One region of the Peribacillus sp. NPDC096448 genome, then DNA from elsewhere that is predicted to be linked to it. Evidence: riboswitches for the same ligand, from Rfam matches in the RefSeq annotation. Region 1 holds a riboswitch; the other holds the start of a gene.
What was found. Region 1 has a riboswitch for S-adenosylmethionine ahead of ACIQ0C_RS13075 (5-methyltetrahydropteroyltriglutamate--homocysteine S-methyltransferase). Riboswitches for the same ligand answer to the same signal wherever they lie in the genome.

Region 1 (8,142 bases):
GGTTTTCACCCCTGAATATAAACATGCAGGCTTGAGGCCAGGACAAAACAACGCAGAAATTCTTCGAACCCCCAATCGCTAAATAAAGATGTAAAGGCTATCACTTTTCCGGGTTCTTTGGAAGGAGATAGCCTTTTTTGAATGCCGGAAAAGCAGGAGGAGGGTCAAATTAAGATGGAGTCCGGGGATATGTTGGAAACAGTCCAAATTAAGCAGAAGGAGAACGATTATCCTCTTATCACTTGTGGAAAGCAACATATTACCACTGTGAAAATTTACTAGTTATAACTAGTGTGGGCAGGGTATCAGAGTAGCATCCTGGTAAAGAAATGGCTCTGGTGAGGAGGGGTAGTTAAATATGTTTGGTCTCTCTGATATCATTAAATTTCTATTTTCCTTTTTTTTGATCATGCCGATCGTTACACTGATACATTTGAGCGGGCATATTTTCTTTGTTACGATCTTTGGGGGATCAGAAAAGAAAATCTTGATCGGTTGTGGTAATAAGCTTTTCGCCTTTCGGAACATAGAAGTGAGGAAATATTATTTCTGGAATGGGACTTGCGAGTTCAAGGGATTGAAACATGATAATCGATTGACGAATACGCTGATCTATTTAGGGGGGGCTATCTTTAATTTGATCAGCATGCTGATCATATATAGCTTAGTGTATCAGAATATCCTGGACAGCTCGGTAATCTGGTATCAATTTATCTATTTTTCATTCTATATTATGTTTTTCTCCTTGTTTCCTATGTATTTCTCGGACGGATCGCCTAGTGATGGGAAGGCTGCGGAATTGGCCTTGAGAAACAAGCTGGAAAATAGGGTGACGGATGATATATTTGTGAAGAAAATGGATGATGAAGATAGCTGCAAGTAAAAAGGGACGTGCAGGTGGCCGTTCTTTTTTTGTTTGCTTTCGGATTTTAAGTGTAAACCTAATCGGCACGCTTAAAGCCGATTAGGTTGTATGAATCCTGTAAATAAGTTTCAAAGCCTACGGAAAATAATCATTCCCATACTTCTTTTGCTGCTTCAACGACGAATTTCAGCTTTTCCCATTGCTGATCTTCGGTTAGCTTGTTGCCGTGATGGGTGGAGGCGAAGCCGCATTGAGGGCTTAAGCATAATTGTTCGAGCGGAACGAATTCCGAGGCTTCTTTGATGCGTGCCTTAACAGCTTCCCTGTCTTCGATTTCTCCATTTTTTGAAGTGACGACTCCCAGGACGACACGTGCTCCGCCATTTGGAATGTATTCCAATGGTTTGAAATCCCCTGAGCGTTGATCATCATATTCCAAGAAGAATCCATCCACTTTTTCTTTTGCCAATAAAGTTGGGGCGATACGGGCATAGCTACCTTCAAACGCCCATGTCGACTGGTAGTTTCCGCGACATAGGTGGGTAGTGACGACAAGGTCTTCTGGTTTGCCTTCCAATGCTCCATTAATGACACGAAGTGCAAGATCAATTAACTGTTCCCTCGTATATTTTCCATCTTTGAACTGGAAATCTGGAGATGAAAGTCTGGCAATATATACATCATCCAATTGAAGATAACGCACACCTGCTTCATAAAAGGCTTTCAAAGCGTGCTGATAGGCTTTGATGATATCATTTGCATATTCTTCAATATCAGGGTAGATGTCTGCATTATGAATGCCTGCAGCAAATAATTGATTCGGACTGGGAATGGTTTGCTTGGCAACTGCACGTCCGTTCACGATTTGGTCCAATTCAATGAAATCACGAATGAAGGGATGTTCAGGGTTGAATGAAACCTTCCCGGTATTGCGGACATTATATCTCTCTGTTTCCACACCATCGAATGTGAGGCCTTTTTCAGTAACATATCCCTCGATGCCATTTAAATGTTCGAGGAAGTCAAAGTGCCACCATGTTCGCCTGAACTCACCGTCCGTAACGGCCTCTAATCCAACTTCAATTTGTTTATCGACAATCCGTTCGATTTCTTCGGTTTCAACTTCACGGAGCCGCTCTGCCGAAAGGGTACCATCCCTAAATTGTTTCCTGGCAATATGTAAACGTTCTGGTCTTAATAAACTTCCGACGTGGTCCGCCCTGAATGGTGCTTTCGTTAATGTGATGGACATGTTGCATTCCTTCTTTCCTTTTAAAAATAAAAAACCTCTTCTTAAAAATAAGAAGAGGTGTTGGCAACAAAGCTATATACTCTTCTTATCTTCAAGCTTTTACACTTCTGGAATTAGCACAGTACAAGATCAGTCTGTTGCTGAGGCATCAAAGGGCCAGTCCCTCCACCTCTCTGGATAAGAGTTGTCTATTAAATTAACTATGACTATACAGGTAGTTTTTATAAAGGTCAAGGGCTGGAGCTGGAATATTTAGAATATACCGTTTATTGATTCGGGCTGAAATATTAACCGCATCAGGGAATCCGGCATATGCTTTGAGTGGGGGGAATGCAAGGATGAGTCCATTCAAAAGTGGCATACCGATAACGGTAACTGAAGCCATGATAGAGAGAATCATAAAAATGAAATCATCTGGCCAGGAAATTAAAGTCGAGATTACACCAAAGCATATTGTGCTTTCCGGAACGATGGAAGTGAAGAAAATGATGTTTAAGAAAGACGTAGCTTTCCGGATTATATTAAAACCGGTTCATGTGGAAAGAAGAACGATTACGTTTGAATTAGTGGGAATGGAACCAATTGACAGTAATTTCATCAACCAAAGGATATTTAACAGACCGCCATTTTTTGAATATGAAAAAAGAGCGATCAAAATCAATGCTAATGCGTGGAGCATCGTGAGAAAAATTCCCATTGGCACAATTAAATCGTATGAACTCGTCGAAGGTGCTTTGAAAATGAAACTTTCTTTATGATTTAAGGGATATTTTACATACATCCTTAGCTGCAATCTATAAAGAGTGTGCCAGTTATGTTAGTGTTAAGATGACATTGTTCATGAAAAAAATGTGTTTGATAAATCAAGCTCTTTAAAATATACTAAATGACTTGAAGTTTTGAGTTTTTCTGGGAATGAGGAGGATAATAATGGATCAGAAGATTTTGCCTGCTTCGGCAAGCATGAAGGATTTTGAAAGATTTCTAGAAAGTTCCTATGAAATAGGTGTGTTTCTTGATTTGCATATATCACAATTGAAAAATGTAAGCATGATGGCAAAGCAGCATAATAAGAAAATGATCTATCATGTCGATTTGATCCATGGCATAAGAAGCGATGAGTACGCGACAGAATTCATTTGTCAGGAATATAATCCCTATGGGCTGATTTCTACCAAATCAAACGTTATATTGAAGGCGAAGCAAAAGGGGGTCATTGCCATCCAGCGAATCTTTTTAATAGACTCACATGCGCTTGAGAAAAGTTATAAGCTGGTGCAGAAAACCAAGCCGGATTATATCGAAGTACTGCCGGGCGCTATGCCATGGATGATAAAAGAAGTGAAGGAACGGTTGCAGACACCGATTTTTGCAGGTGGCCTCATACGTACTTCGGATGAAGTCCTGAATGCCCTTGATGCCGGGGCGTCGTCAATCACCACTTCAAAAACTGAATTATGGGATATCGTCTAATAGGGGGAAATTGAAAAAAATTACAGAAAAATAGATTAATTTTTTTTACAAAATATTGACAGCGTTTTCATAACCTAGTATATTTTACAGTACAAGTTAATAAATGTGAAGGAGACTAGGAGATTCACAACAGATCTATTCATAATTTTTTTATGAAGATAGTTCTGCTGCGGATCTCCTTTTATTTGTTGGCAAGGTTTAAAAATTTATCAGGGGAGGCGTTTTATCATGACTTCATTTTGGGGAGAAGTGTTAGGTACGATGATATTGGTTTTATTCGGGGCAGGTATTGGTGCTGGTTCATCCTTAAAGGGCTCCTATGCAAAAGATGCTGGCTGGATCGTTATCACGATTGCGTGGGGGTTGGCTGTTACCATGGGTGTTTTTGCAGTGGGGTCCATAAGCGGGGCGCATTTAAACCCGGCGGTCACATTAGGGTTTGCCATTATTGGAGAATTTCCATGGAGTGATGTGCCCGGTTATATCGTTGCCCAAATGATTGGCGCGATCCTCGGCGCAACTCTAGTATTCCTGCACTATTTGCCACACTGGAAAGCTACGGATGATCCAGGAGCGAAGCTTGGTGTGTTCGCGACTTCGCCTGCGATCCCGCACACATTTTCAAATCTATTAAGTGAGATGATTGGAACTTTCATCCTTATTCTTGGTTTATTATTTATAGGTGCCAATGATTTTACAGAGGGCCTAAACCCATTCGCAGTCGGGTTATTGATTGTCGTGATCGGGATGTCACTTGGGGGAACGACAGGATACGCCATTAATCCGGCCCGTGACCTGGGGCCGCGCATCGCTCACTTTTTGCTGCCGATACCTGGTAAAGGCAATTCCAATTGGGGGTATTCATGGATTCCGGTCGTTGGACCGATTGTTGGGGGTTCACTTGGTGCCGTTTGTTATAAAGCATTCTTTATGGGGGAAATAACGGCAGGATTTTGGTCTGTTTTGGGTGCAAGCCTGGTACTATTGATATTAGCCTATGCTTTTGGTAAAAAACAGTCACATGAATTGGATAGCAGAAATATCGCTAGTTAATTAAAAGGAGGGGCATACACAATGGAAAAATACATTTTATCATTAGATCAAGGAACAACAAGTTCGCGGGCGATTTTATTTAATGAAAAGGGGGAAATCGTCCATTCCTCCCAAAAGGAATTCACACAGCATTTCCCTAAACCAGGCTGGGTCGAGCATAACGCCAATGAGATTTGGGGATCGATCCTGGCGGTGATTGCCGGTGTACTATCTGAATCGGGTATAAAGCCAGAGCAAATTGCCGGTATCGGGATCACCAATCAGCGTGAAACGGCAGTCGTTTGGGATAAAGAAACAGGTGCCCCTGTCTATAATGCGATTGTATGGCAGTCCAGGCAAACAAGTGAAATCTGTGATGATTTGAAGGAAAAGGGACTAAATGATTTATTCCGGGATAAAACGGGATTGTTGATAGATGCCTATTTTTCCGGAACGAAAGTGAAATGGATCCTCGATAATGTGGAAGGGGCACGACAAAAGGCGGATGAAGGCAAGCTGTTATTCGGTACCATCGATACTTGGCTGATCTGGAAGCTATCAGGAGGCAAGGCCCATGTAACGGACTATTCCAATGCATCCCGGACATTGATGTATAATATCCATGAACTGAAATGGGATGAAGAACTGCTTGAGATATTGACTGTACCAAAGTCGATGCTGCCGGAAGTAAGGCCTTCCTCTGAGGAATATGCACGTACGATCGAATATCATTTCTTCGGCCAATCGATTCCGATCGCCGGGGCAGCCGGTGATCAGCAGGCAGCATTATTCGGCCAAGCCTGCTTTAATGAAGGAATGGCTAAAAATACGTATGGAACAGGCTGTTTCATGCTCATGAATACAGGAGCCAAGGCTGTCAGTTCCGAACACGGACTATTGACGACCCTTGCCTGGGGACTGAATGGGAAGGTCGAATATGCACTGGAAGGCAGTATATTCGTAGCTGGCTCCGCCATCCAATGGCTGCGCGATGGCCTAAGGATGCTTCATGATGCCAAGGACAGCGAAACCTATGCAAAACGGGTGGAAAGTACGGATGGAGTATATGTGGTACCGGCTTTTGTAGGACTTGGAACTCCATATTGGGACAGCGAAGTGCGGGGAGCCGTTTTTGGTTTGACGCGCGGCACATCGAAAGAACATTTCATTCGTGCCACACTTGAATCACTTGCGTATCAAACGAAGGATGTCCTTGATGCAATGGAGGCGGATTCAGGAATCGAGCTGCAAACATTAAGAGTGGATGGCGGGGCAGTCAAGAATGACTTCCTGATGCAATTCCAAAGCGACTTATTACGGGTGCCTGTCGAGAGGCCGACCATAAACGAAACTACAGCATTAGGTGCTGCATACTTAGCCGGCCTTGCTGTCGGGTATTGGAAGGATCAAGAAGAAATCTCCCGGCAATGGGCGGTAGACAAAACCTTTAAACCATCCATGGAAGAGCAAGATAGTGAAAAATTATATGAAGGCTGGAAGAAAGCCGTACATGCCGCTATGGCGTTTAAATAAAAAACAACATGTATTCTTTCTCAAATGAGCTGGAGTATGCTATAATGAAATCAAGTTAATAACTCGGCCGGAGAACAGGAGAGACCATGAATGCGTTATCGTTAATTCGATAATGTGCATTTATGGTCTCTTTTTTTGTTTTTAATGGCAGATTAGGGATATTAATATCTATATAAACTATGCGAACAAATGAACCAATTGAATATAATGACCGAATTCACGAGTAAAAGTGCAGAATTCACGAGTAAACGCAGAATTCATACAAAAAAACAATAGAATGCAATACTTAAAGGAGGAGTCAGGCATGAGGTTTTCAAATATATATCGGGCAGAAACGGTCGAAACTCTGAAAAAAGAGAAATATGATGTGGTTGTCATTGGTGGGGGAATTACAGGTGCAGGGATCGCCCTGGATGCAACGACCCGTGGGATGAAAGTGGCTTTGGTTGAAATGCAGGATTTTGCTGCAGGTACTTCAAGCCGCTCGACAAAACTTGTTCATGGCGGCTTGCGGTATTTGAAGCAATTTGAAATAAAAATGGTTGCCGAGGTTGGTAAAGAGCGAGAAATCGTTTATGAGAATGGACCGCATGTGACCACGCCGGAATGGATGCTGTTACCGATGCATAAAGGAGGCACCTTCGGGAAATTCAGTACCTCCATTGGACTTCGGGTATATGATTTCCTTGCGGGGGTTAAAAAATCCGAACGCAGGAAAATGCTTTCTGCGGATGAAACACTTAAAAAAGAGCCTCTCGTCAAGAAAGAGGGACTGAAGGGCGGAGGCTACTATGTTGAATATCGGACAGATGATGCACGTCTTACGATTGAAGTCATGAAGGCGGCTGTCGATAAAGGTGCAACACCGATAAATTATACAAAAGTAGATAAATTGTTATATGAAAACGGTAAGGTGAACGGAGTCCAAGTTGCCGATTTGCTTTCAGGTGATGCTTATGAAATATACGCAGACAAAGTTATCAATGCAGCAGGTCCGTGGGTGGATTCCATTCGTGAGAAGGACCAATCGAAACAAGGGAAGACGCTGAAGCTATCCAAGGGTGTTCATGTGGTCATCGACCAATCGAAATTCCCGTTGAAGCAGGCACTTTATTTTGACACGCCTGATGGCCGGATGATTTTTGCCATCCCGAGAGCCGGTAAAGCTTATGTAGGGACTACGGATACTTTTTATGATGGTGACCCTGCAGTGCCGACCGTTACTTCCGAAGACCGTGCCTATCTATTAAACTCCATACATTATATGTTTCCAGAAGTGAACATTACGGATGATGATATCGAATCCAGCTGGGCTGGGGTAAGGCCGTTGATTCTTGAAGAAGGGAAAGATCCTTCTGAGATTTCAAGGAAAGATGAAATATGGGAGTCCGATTCTGGCCTTATCACGATTGCGGGTGGGAAATTGACCGGTTATCGAAAAATGGCCAAAACGACGGTCGACCTTTTGGCAGGGAAGCTTGCCCAGCAATCCAATAAAACTTACCCAGCCAGCAGCACTAAAGGAATGCCGATTTCCGGAGGGGATGTCGGGGGATCAAGCAACTTCTCCGATTATATCAAGCAACATGTTCAAATGGGAGTTGACTCAGGACTCGCTGCAAAGGACTCCAAAGAGATATTGGCCATGTACGGGTCCAACGCACCTGTGTTATTCGATATCGCCAAAAACGAAGGAGACGGAGGAGCGAGCAGCGGCCTACCAAAGAAATTGTTCGTACAGCTGAAATACGCAGTGGATCATGAAATGGCCGCAACTCCAGTGGATTTCTTCTTCCGCAGGACGGGGACACTATTATTCGATATCGATTTAGTCCAAACGCATAAACATGCAGTGATTGATTATATGGCTGGATATTTTGGATGGACGGAATCAACAAAAATGGAGAGAACCAATCAATTGGAACGGGAAATATTGGGTGCGATTAGAGTATCTTGACCTATATTTAAAAAACATGACGCCGGCGGA
Region 2 (8,142 bases), on a different contig from region 1:
AAGAAGTGAAGCAGAAATTTCAAAAAAAATATACCATACCATGGTATAACCCTGGATTTTTCAATAAATGGGATGTAAATGAAAGGTTATGCGCAGATGAGCGGGCACTGCCTTATTTGCCGGAAACGTATCCATTTCAATCCATATCCGTGGTGGAAACCCTTCTTTCCCATTACCGGCAAGTTTATATAAAGCCTATTCACGGCAGCCTCGGTCTAGGGATTCACCAAATTCTTTATGATAAGCATGAGAATGTTTACTATTGCCGCTATACAAATGAAGCAAAAGAAAATAAACTGCAAAGGTTTTCGACATTGGAATCCATCGTTAAACATATTTTTCACGACCGCCCGATAGAGAATCTTATCGTACAGCAGGGCATCCCATTAATTCGATCTGAAAAACGTCCAGTGGATTTCCGGGTCCATACGAACAAGGACAGTGATGGAAAATGGCAGGTGACCGCGATTGCCGCAAAGATCGCCGGCGCCGGCAGTGTCACGACCCATATTAAAAGCGGGGGTGTCATCAAAACGGTTGCCGAACTGTTCGGAGATGACGATGAGGCGAAAGAAGTCGAACGAAAGCTATCGGAAGCAGCACTGATTTTAAGTGACAGTATAGAAAAGAACTTGGACGGCATCATTGCAGAAATAGGATTTGATTTTGGATTGGATAAAAAAGGGCAGGTTTGGATGTTTGAAGCCAATTCCAAACCTGGACGTTCCATCTTCTCCCATCCAAAACTCAAGGATTTCGAATTGCTGACCAGAAAGCTAAGCCTTGATTATGCCATTTATCTTACGGAACAGACGATTACGAAATCAATCAGTGTGCCGCAATGAACATTTTTTACGATATCCCCACTGAAAATTGGTACCACACTCATGAGAATGCGGAACTTTTCGCCGGCTCTGCCAAAGAAGAAATCAGCTATAAAAAGGACCATTCGAATCAACCTCTAATTCCAATCACAATATTTCCGGGTAACCGGATGCTTGCCGTCGGAATTTTAACTGTTCCCAATCCCAAAAAGGAATCAGGTTTGGGTGGAAACCTGACCCTTTTTCGGGACCTATCATTATATTTATTGAAACATGGAATATTGGCGTATGTATTCACAGGAAATGCCCTTCATTCCGAGTCGATGAGAGGGTATGTTTTTTCCTCCATTTCAAACAAGTGGATCGAATGTAAAGTGCCCTTCCCTGACATCGTCTATAACCGTATCCCCTCGAGGAGCTATGAGGCGTCAGAGGAATTCCAACATCTTATCACACATTTTAAAGATTACCGAATGAATCTATTCAACCCCTGTTTTATAGATAAATATGTGATGTTCGAAGCATTAGTTGAAGATGGATCCCTCACCAATCACCTTCCGCCCACCATGATCTTACGAAACAGCAGTTGCCTTGATGCTTTCCTGGAGACCTACAGGCATATATACCTTAAACCATGCAAAGGAAGCCAAGGGAAAGGCATCTATACCATTATCAAAAATGATGATGATACTCTATTGTTCAATAGCTTAAAACATAGTGAGTCCTTCCCGGATTTTGCATCCTTCTGGGAAACGAAAAAAAGGGATTTATTAAAAAGGAGCTATCTTGCTCAACAGGCGATCACACCAAAAAAACTTGTTGGACATCGTTATGATTACCGGATTCTCGTCCATTATGAAAAAGGTTTTTATAAAGTGACCGGCAAAGCGGTAAGGATGTCACAAACTCAGGAAATCACCACCCACACTCCCCGAGGCGGGAAGCTTTTTCCTTATCAAGACCTGCAATCAAGAAGCCTGAATCTAAAATTAGCGAATATTGCCCAGAAATGCGGTGAGATACTTTCAAAAAAAATCGGGTTTCTCGGAGAGTTTTCCATTGATATAGGAGAAGACGAATCGGGCGCGCTCTTCATATACGAAGTGAACTCAAAGCCCATGCAATTCGATGAGGAGGAAATTGAAACAAACAGGCTTTTGCATTTAAAAAATCTTTTCATTGAATTAACTTTTCCCAACCTGACAATAAAATAACACCTCCAGTTGCCGTTTTCCATTATAATTAAATGAGAAACTGTATATATGGAGGTAATACATATGATCACCCATTTTCAATGGGCACCATTGCATAAGAATCTGCCAGGATGGAAAATTTCCTTTTATTTCAACAAGCAGGCAGTCCAAGCATTGTATCATAAAGATGGATCCATCGAGTGGACAGCCAATCCGCCTTCCGAAACAGATGAAACCAAACTCAAAAGCATGATACATGATTTAATGGTCTTCCATGTATATGAATGAACCCTCAATACATTCATGAAATCGCTAAACGGAATAAAAAAAACTCCTTTGCCTAAACTAAAGAAAAGGCTAGGAGGGATTTATTTTGGATAAAGAAAAAATGACATTTTTGAAGGATACCGAATATGATGGCAAGGACTCCGTTTATTTAGATATCGACCGTATCATCAATGAAGGAATGGCGGGCGGAAATGTGTATGAAGTCGCTAACCTTCAGAACATCGAAGAAGCACATGATTTTTATGATGAAACAGATCCCAATATCAATAAATAACAATGGCGGGCGCTCTTATGGAGAGCCCTCCTTTATATCAGTCAGAGCGTTAAAAAGACAAAATCAAATAGTTCCATTCTCCATCACATTCAAAATATTTTCGTTTAATATCGATGTAATGATATGCTCTGAATCCCATTCATGCCCAGATATTTCGATAAGGGGATAGCGATTCGGTAAAACGAACTGCTGGATTTCATGAACGGTCAGCCCTTGAGAATGCAAGAGGAAAATTTCCCCTCGGAGATTTTCAAGATAATCAAGTTTTTTCCGAAACATTTCCTTCCCATCAGGAACATACCCAGCATGGCAGCAAAACACTTCCCCGAAGTCATATTGAAGCAATCTTTTTATGGAATCGATGATGACCGGAACAGACTCTTCCCGTAAGACAAGCTTTGTTTTTGGGGTTACGAAAAGGTCTCCTGAAAAGAGTACGCCATTATTGTGATTCAAATACACCATATGGTCCTTTGCATGACCTGGGGTAAAAATCGGCTCCCACGTTTGGGTACGGGAATGAATGGCCTTCCCTAGCGGCTCAGCTTTAAAGGCATCTCTCTTTCCCCAGAAAACTTTACGATATTCAGGATATACTGCATCCTTTGCACAAACCTCAACCGACATCGGGTGAATGAAAAGAGGGACCTTTTTATGCTCCTGTATCCATGCAGCGCCCCCAGTATGGTCTTCATGATAGTGAGTCAGGGCCACTGAGTCGAAGTCTGCGGACTCATAGAATGGAATGAGCTCTTCCATTAATATCTGTGCTCCAGTATCTATCAATAGGCCATCCGTTAAAAAGACATAAACACTCATCCCCGCCTTGTTCCCGCCAGGAGTCCCATGCACACAAACGACATCATTTATCGTCTTAATCTCTATCATTCAATTTCCTCCCCATCATTGTACAAAAATAGTTTCATCTTCCTTTTTTTAACTTTACTATAATAAATGTAGTACCACTTTACCTTTTTGACAAGGAAATATCGGAATAATTAACCTGGATGAAAATGCAGGATTATTGCATAATCGCCCTTTTTCCATGAATCGTTTTATGGACTGTACCAAATTTAACGACAAAAAAAATCAAAGAAACGATTGACATTGTCGGATTTTACAAATAATATAGATTATATTATAAAACTTGAAATATTCTAAAATAATAATTTACTTATCAAGAGTGACGGAGGGATCAGGCCCTGTGATGTCCGGCAACCGCCCTTAGGGAACGGTGCCAATTCCTGCAGAATGATTGCATTCTGAAAGATAAGACGAGATATAATTTCGCTGCCTCTTTCTGAATGATAGAGGCAGCTTTTTTAATGTTTAAGGGGGAAAGCTCATGATTGAAATCCGTTCAGTCCGAAAGGAATACGTCTCGAAGAAAAACCGAGTTATCGGAGTGGATAACGTATCTTTGACCATTCAAACTGGCGAAGTATATGGAATTGTCGGCTACAGCGGAGCTGGAAAAAGCTCATTACTCCGCTGCTTGAATTTGCTTGAACGTCCGACAGGTGGAAATATCATCATCGACGGCATTGATTTAACCTCTTTATCAAGTAAAGAGCTTCGTAAACAACGACAAAAAATCGGAATGATATTCCAGCATTTTTCCCTGGTCAGTTCAAAAACCGTTTATGAAAATGTCGCTTTCGCCTTAAAGGCCGCGCACCGATCGAAGGACGCGATCAGGTTACGTGTATTGGAATTGTTGGAAATCGTAGGGCTCAGCGATAAGAAAGATGTCTATCCGGCACAGCTTAGCGGTGGACAGAAGCAACGGGTCGGCATAGCTCGAGCCTTAGCAAATGACCCCACTGTACTATTATGTGATGAAGCGACTTCAGCCCTTGATCCAACAACTACAAAAGCGATTTTACAGTTGTTGAAAAAGATAAGCAGTGAGCTTGGTATCACCATCGTATTGATTACACATGAAATGGAAGTAGTCAAAGAACTATGCCACCGAGTCGCCGTCATGCAGGATGGCCGGGTAATTGAAGAAGGACCCGTTTATGAAATATTTTCACAGCCTAAGCAGGAGTTAACGAAGCAATTCATTAGCAGTGTACTGGATTTCGAACTCCCTTCGCACTTGATTGAAGAAAGTGAAGGTACGATTATTAAAATTCAATTCGAAGGGCAAACCGCCGGTGAGTCGATTCTTTCGGATACTCTCCAATCCCATCCAGTCAAGGGTAATATTTTACACGGTAAAATTGAGTATATCCAGGAAGTTCCTTTAGGCATTTTAATCATCGAGTTAATTGGCGATGCCGCCCAAATTCATTCGGCATTGGAATATATAAAAAATCGTTCCAGTTCTGTGGAGGTGTTAAAACATGTCACTGCTTAATCCCATCGTCAATATTTTACCTGATCTTAATAAAGCCTTTCTTGAAACGATTTATATGGTCGGCGTTTCTCTTGCAGTAGCCCTGCTGATCGGTTTACCGCTTGGAGTATTGCTGTTTACGACAACCAGGAATTTATTTTTTGAAAATAGCATCGTGAATCGATCTCTCGGTTTCACAGTCAATATTGTCCGTTCCATCCCGTTCATCATTCTCTTGGTCGCCCTCCTTCCTTTAACGGACCTTCTTACGGGATCGACAATAGGGCCAAGAGCGGCTTCTGTTTCCCTGTCCGTATCCGCAATACCTTTTTTTGCAAGAATCGTTGAAACGGCATTACGTGAAATAGACAGAGGAGTGATAGAAGCTGCAATTGCCGTAGGAGCCACTCCATGGATGATCATTAAGGATGTACTTCTTCCAGAAGCAAAACCGGGAATCATTCAAGGACTGACATTAACGACCATTTCGCTTATCGGTTACTCAGCAATGGCAGGGACAATCGGCGGAGGCGGAATTGGCGACTTGGCCATCCGGTACGGATATTACCGTTATGACAATACAGTCATGATCACGACGATCGTCGTGCTGATCTGCCTTGTGCAACTCATTCAAATGGTTGGTGACAAAGTCTCATACATGGTTAACAAACGATAGGATCAGTCATTTTTTCAATGATACAATACATTTCATTACTCAGGAGGAATTTCAAATGAAGAAAATAGCTTCGTTATTATCAGTCTGTGCACTTGCTCTTGGCTTGGCAGCTTGCGGGAGCGATGATGCATCCCCAAATACTGAAGACAAAAAGGAATTGAAGATCGGGGCGACTACCGGGCCGTACGCCGATATGGTTAAGGAGGCCATCAAACCAGGTCTGGAAGATCTCGGATACAAAATAGAGATCGTCGAATTCACCGACTATATCCAGCCGAATAAGTCGCTTGGCAACAACTCGATCGATGCCAACCTTTTCCAGCATAAAGTGTACATGGATAACTTCGCTAAAGAAAATGATTTAAAGCTTTCCGACCTTATCATAGTTCCAACAGCACCAATGGGCATATATTCTAATAAGTATAAATCATTGAAGGAAATCAAGGACGGTACATCCCTTGCAGTGCCCAATGATCCGGTTAACCTGGCACGTGCACTTAAAGTGCTGGTGGATGAAGGGTTGATTGAAGTCGATCCAAATGTCGACCCTTTAAAAATATCTGAAAAGGATGTAACGAAAAATCCAAAAAACATCCAACTAAAACCATTGGAATCCGCTCAGTTGCCCCGTGCAACAGACAGTGTTGACCTATCGGCGGTCCCTGGCAACTTTGCTCTTGCAGCGAAAATGGACCTCCAGGATGCCCTAGTTTTAGAAAAAATGCCTGATATGTATCGAAACGTTGTTGCAGTGAATACAAAAGATGTAGACGCTCAATTTGCCAAGGATATTAAATCAGTAGTGGAATCCGACCAGTTTGAAAAAGTGATCGATGACAAATTTGCCGGATTCGGAAAACCAGACTGGATGAATTGATCAAATAATCGAGGCCTGCTTCCCCTTTACCGGGAACAGGCCTTTCATTAAGGAGAACGAATATGAATACCTTACTGGAGGTCTGCAGCGGCCCCGCTTATTACGCATGTAAAGCAAATGTCCTTGAAAACCTGGAAATAAAACTGAGTAAAGGGAACATTCGTAATGCTCGTTATTCATAGACGCAAATCATGGGAAGTTGCTGAACCCTTTTTTCCTTCCTTAGAAAATATTGAGAAGATCTTTTTCACATACGGCGGGGAAGGCAGTGACCAAGAAATTGAACGCGTCAAGAAGGCTGCTCTTGAACAGGGTGTGGATGCATTAATCGGCATTGGCGGCGGAAAGTTGCTCGACCTTGCCAAATCGGCCGGAAACTCGCTTCAAAAGGAAATCATCCTCATTCCGACCTTGGCTTCCACCTGCGCTGCCTGGACACAGTTAAGTGTCATTTATGATGATAATGGTTCATATGTCCGGTATGATATTCATGAAAAAAGCGCTTGGATGTTATTGATCGAACCAGGAATTCTTCTTAATTCGCCGATTAACTATTTACGTGCCGGAATCGGCGATACATTGGCGAAATGGTACGAGGGCAATGCACTGGCCGAAAAGCTTGCCACCAAGTCCGTTTGTATTGAATTGGCCCATATGGCCGCAAGGCAATGCCAGGAAGTTTTATTGACATATGGCGAGGAAGCCTTAGCTGATTTGAAAAAGGGGAAATGGACAGATGCGTTGCAGCGTGTAATTGAAACGAATATCATCACCAGTGGTCTTGTTGGCTGCTTTGGCGGCCAGTACCTGCGCGTTGCCGGTGCCCACTCCATTCATAATGGCATGACTACCATCACGCAAGCGCATCATTTACTACATGGGGAAAAAGTGGCATATGGCATTTTAGTCCAGCTTGGGCTAGAAGGGAAATTCCCGGAAATCAAACAATTGCTTCCAATCTACCAGGAGCTTAAATTGCCGATGACATTGGTTGATATTGGTCTGACCGTTGAACATAAGGCGGAACTTCAACAGATTGCAGCCCAGTCTGTCAAAGAAGGTGAAGACATCCAACTTCTTTTCCCTGATATCAACAAGGAAAAAGTGGCAGCCGCCATAGAAAACCTTGAAATCCTCACAAACCATGCAAGCCAATCCATGGACTAAAAAACGATGGGGAATCTCTTATCAAGACCTAATTATAAAAAACCTTAATAAATAAAGGGGAGTACATATTAGTCATGTATAATATGTACTCTCCTTTTTTCTTTTAGTGGGTACAGCCAACATTTCGGAAACTTTGTACGCCAAGTAATTTTCAACATTAAATAGTCGATTTACTTTAGGAAATCGACTTTTTTTGTATACTTCCTATTTCTATTTGGGGTAGCGTCACATGCCCATCAAGGTAAGAAATCATAATACCCCCAGAACGAAAATTTTGTGCATCTTACTCGTTTTTATCGTTTTGGGGTAACTCGTTATTGTTAGCTTGATGGCGATGTGGGGCTAGTCATTTCCTCAAAGGAAGAGACTAAAGAAATTCATAAAAAAAAGCCCTCATTTCTGAGAACCTTTCTTCGTCCCTAATGCCCATGCAACCGGAATTGTAAAAGCAACCACAGACTCCCATTGTACGTGCATAGAAACTTCCAAAACCAATTGTAAT

Region 2: it holds a riboswitch for S-adenosylmethionine, as region 1 does, so the genes downstream of both, ACIQ0C_RS19000 (methionine ABC transporter ATP-binding protein) here and ACIQ0C_RS13075 (5-methyltetrahydropteroyltriglutamate--homocysteine S-methyltransferase) in region 1, are expected to answer to the same signal.

What each region holds. Positions count from the first base shown of each region.
Region 1 is NZ_JBIWEU010000006.1:260,908-269,049, forward strand. It holds gene ACIQ0C_RS13065 (CaiB/BaiF CoA transferase family protein) at 1-82, shown strand, start outside; gene ACIQ0C_RS13070 (hypothetical protein) at 359-883, shown strand; gene ACIQ0C_RS13075 (5-methyltetrahydropteroyltriglutamate--homocysteine S-methyltransferase) at 1,014-2,117, opposite strand; SAM riboswitch class I at 2,200-2,301, opposite strand; gene ACIQ0C_RS13080 (hypothetical protein) at 2,456-2,875, shown strand; gene ACIQ0C_RS13085 (glycerol-3-phosphate responsive antiterminator) at 3,048-3,590, shown strand; gene ACIQ0C_RS13090 (MIP/aquaporin family protein) at 3,819-4,643, shown strand; gene glpK (glycerol kinase GlpK) at 4,665-6,155, shown strand; gene ACIQ0C_RS13100 (glycerol-3-phosphate dehydrogenase/oxidase) at 6,460-8,112, shown strand.
Region 2 is NZ_JBIWEU010000011.1:152,336-160,477, forward strand. It holds gene ACIQ0C_RS18975 (YheC/YheD family endospore coat-associated protein) at 1-845, shown strand, start outside; gene ACIQ0C_RS18980 (YheC/YheD family endospore coat-associated protein) at 842-2,038, shown strand; gene ACIQ0C_RS18985 (YheE family protein) at 2,102-2,305, shown strand; gene ACIQ0C_RS18990 (hypothetical protein) at 2,391-2,579, shown strand; gene ACIQ0C_RS18995 (MBL fold metallo-hydrolase) at 2,643-3,467, opposite strand; SAM riboswitch class I at 3,751-3,855, shown strand; gene ACIQ0C_RS19000 (methionine ABC transporter ATP-binding protein) at 3,925-4,941, shown strand; gene ACIQ0C_RS19005 (methionine ABC transporter permease) at 4,928-5,596, shown strand; gene ACIQ0C_RS19010 (MetQ/NlpA family ABC transporter substrate-binding protein) at 5,652-6,473, shown strand; gene ACIQ0C_RS19015 (iron-containing alcohol dehydrogenase family protein) at 6,639-7,640, shown strand.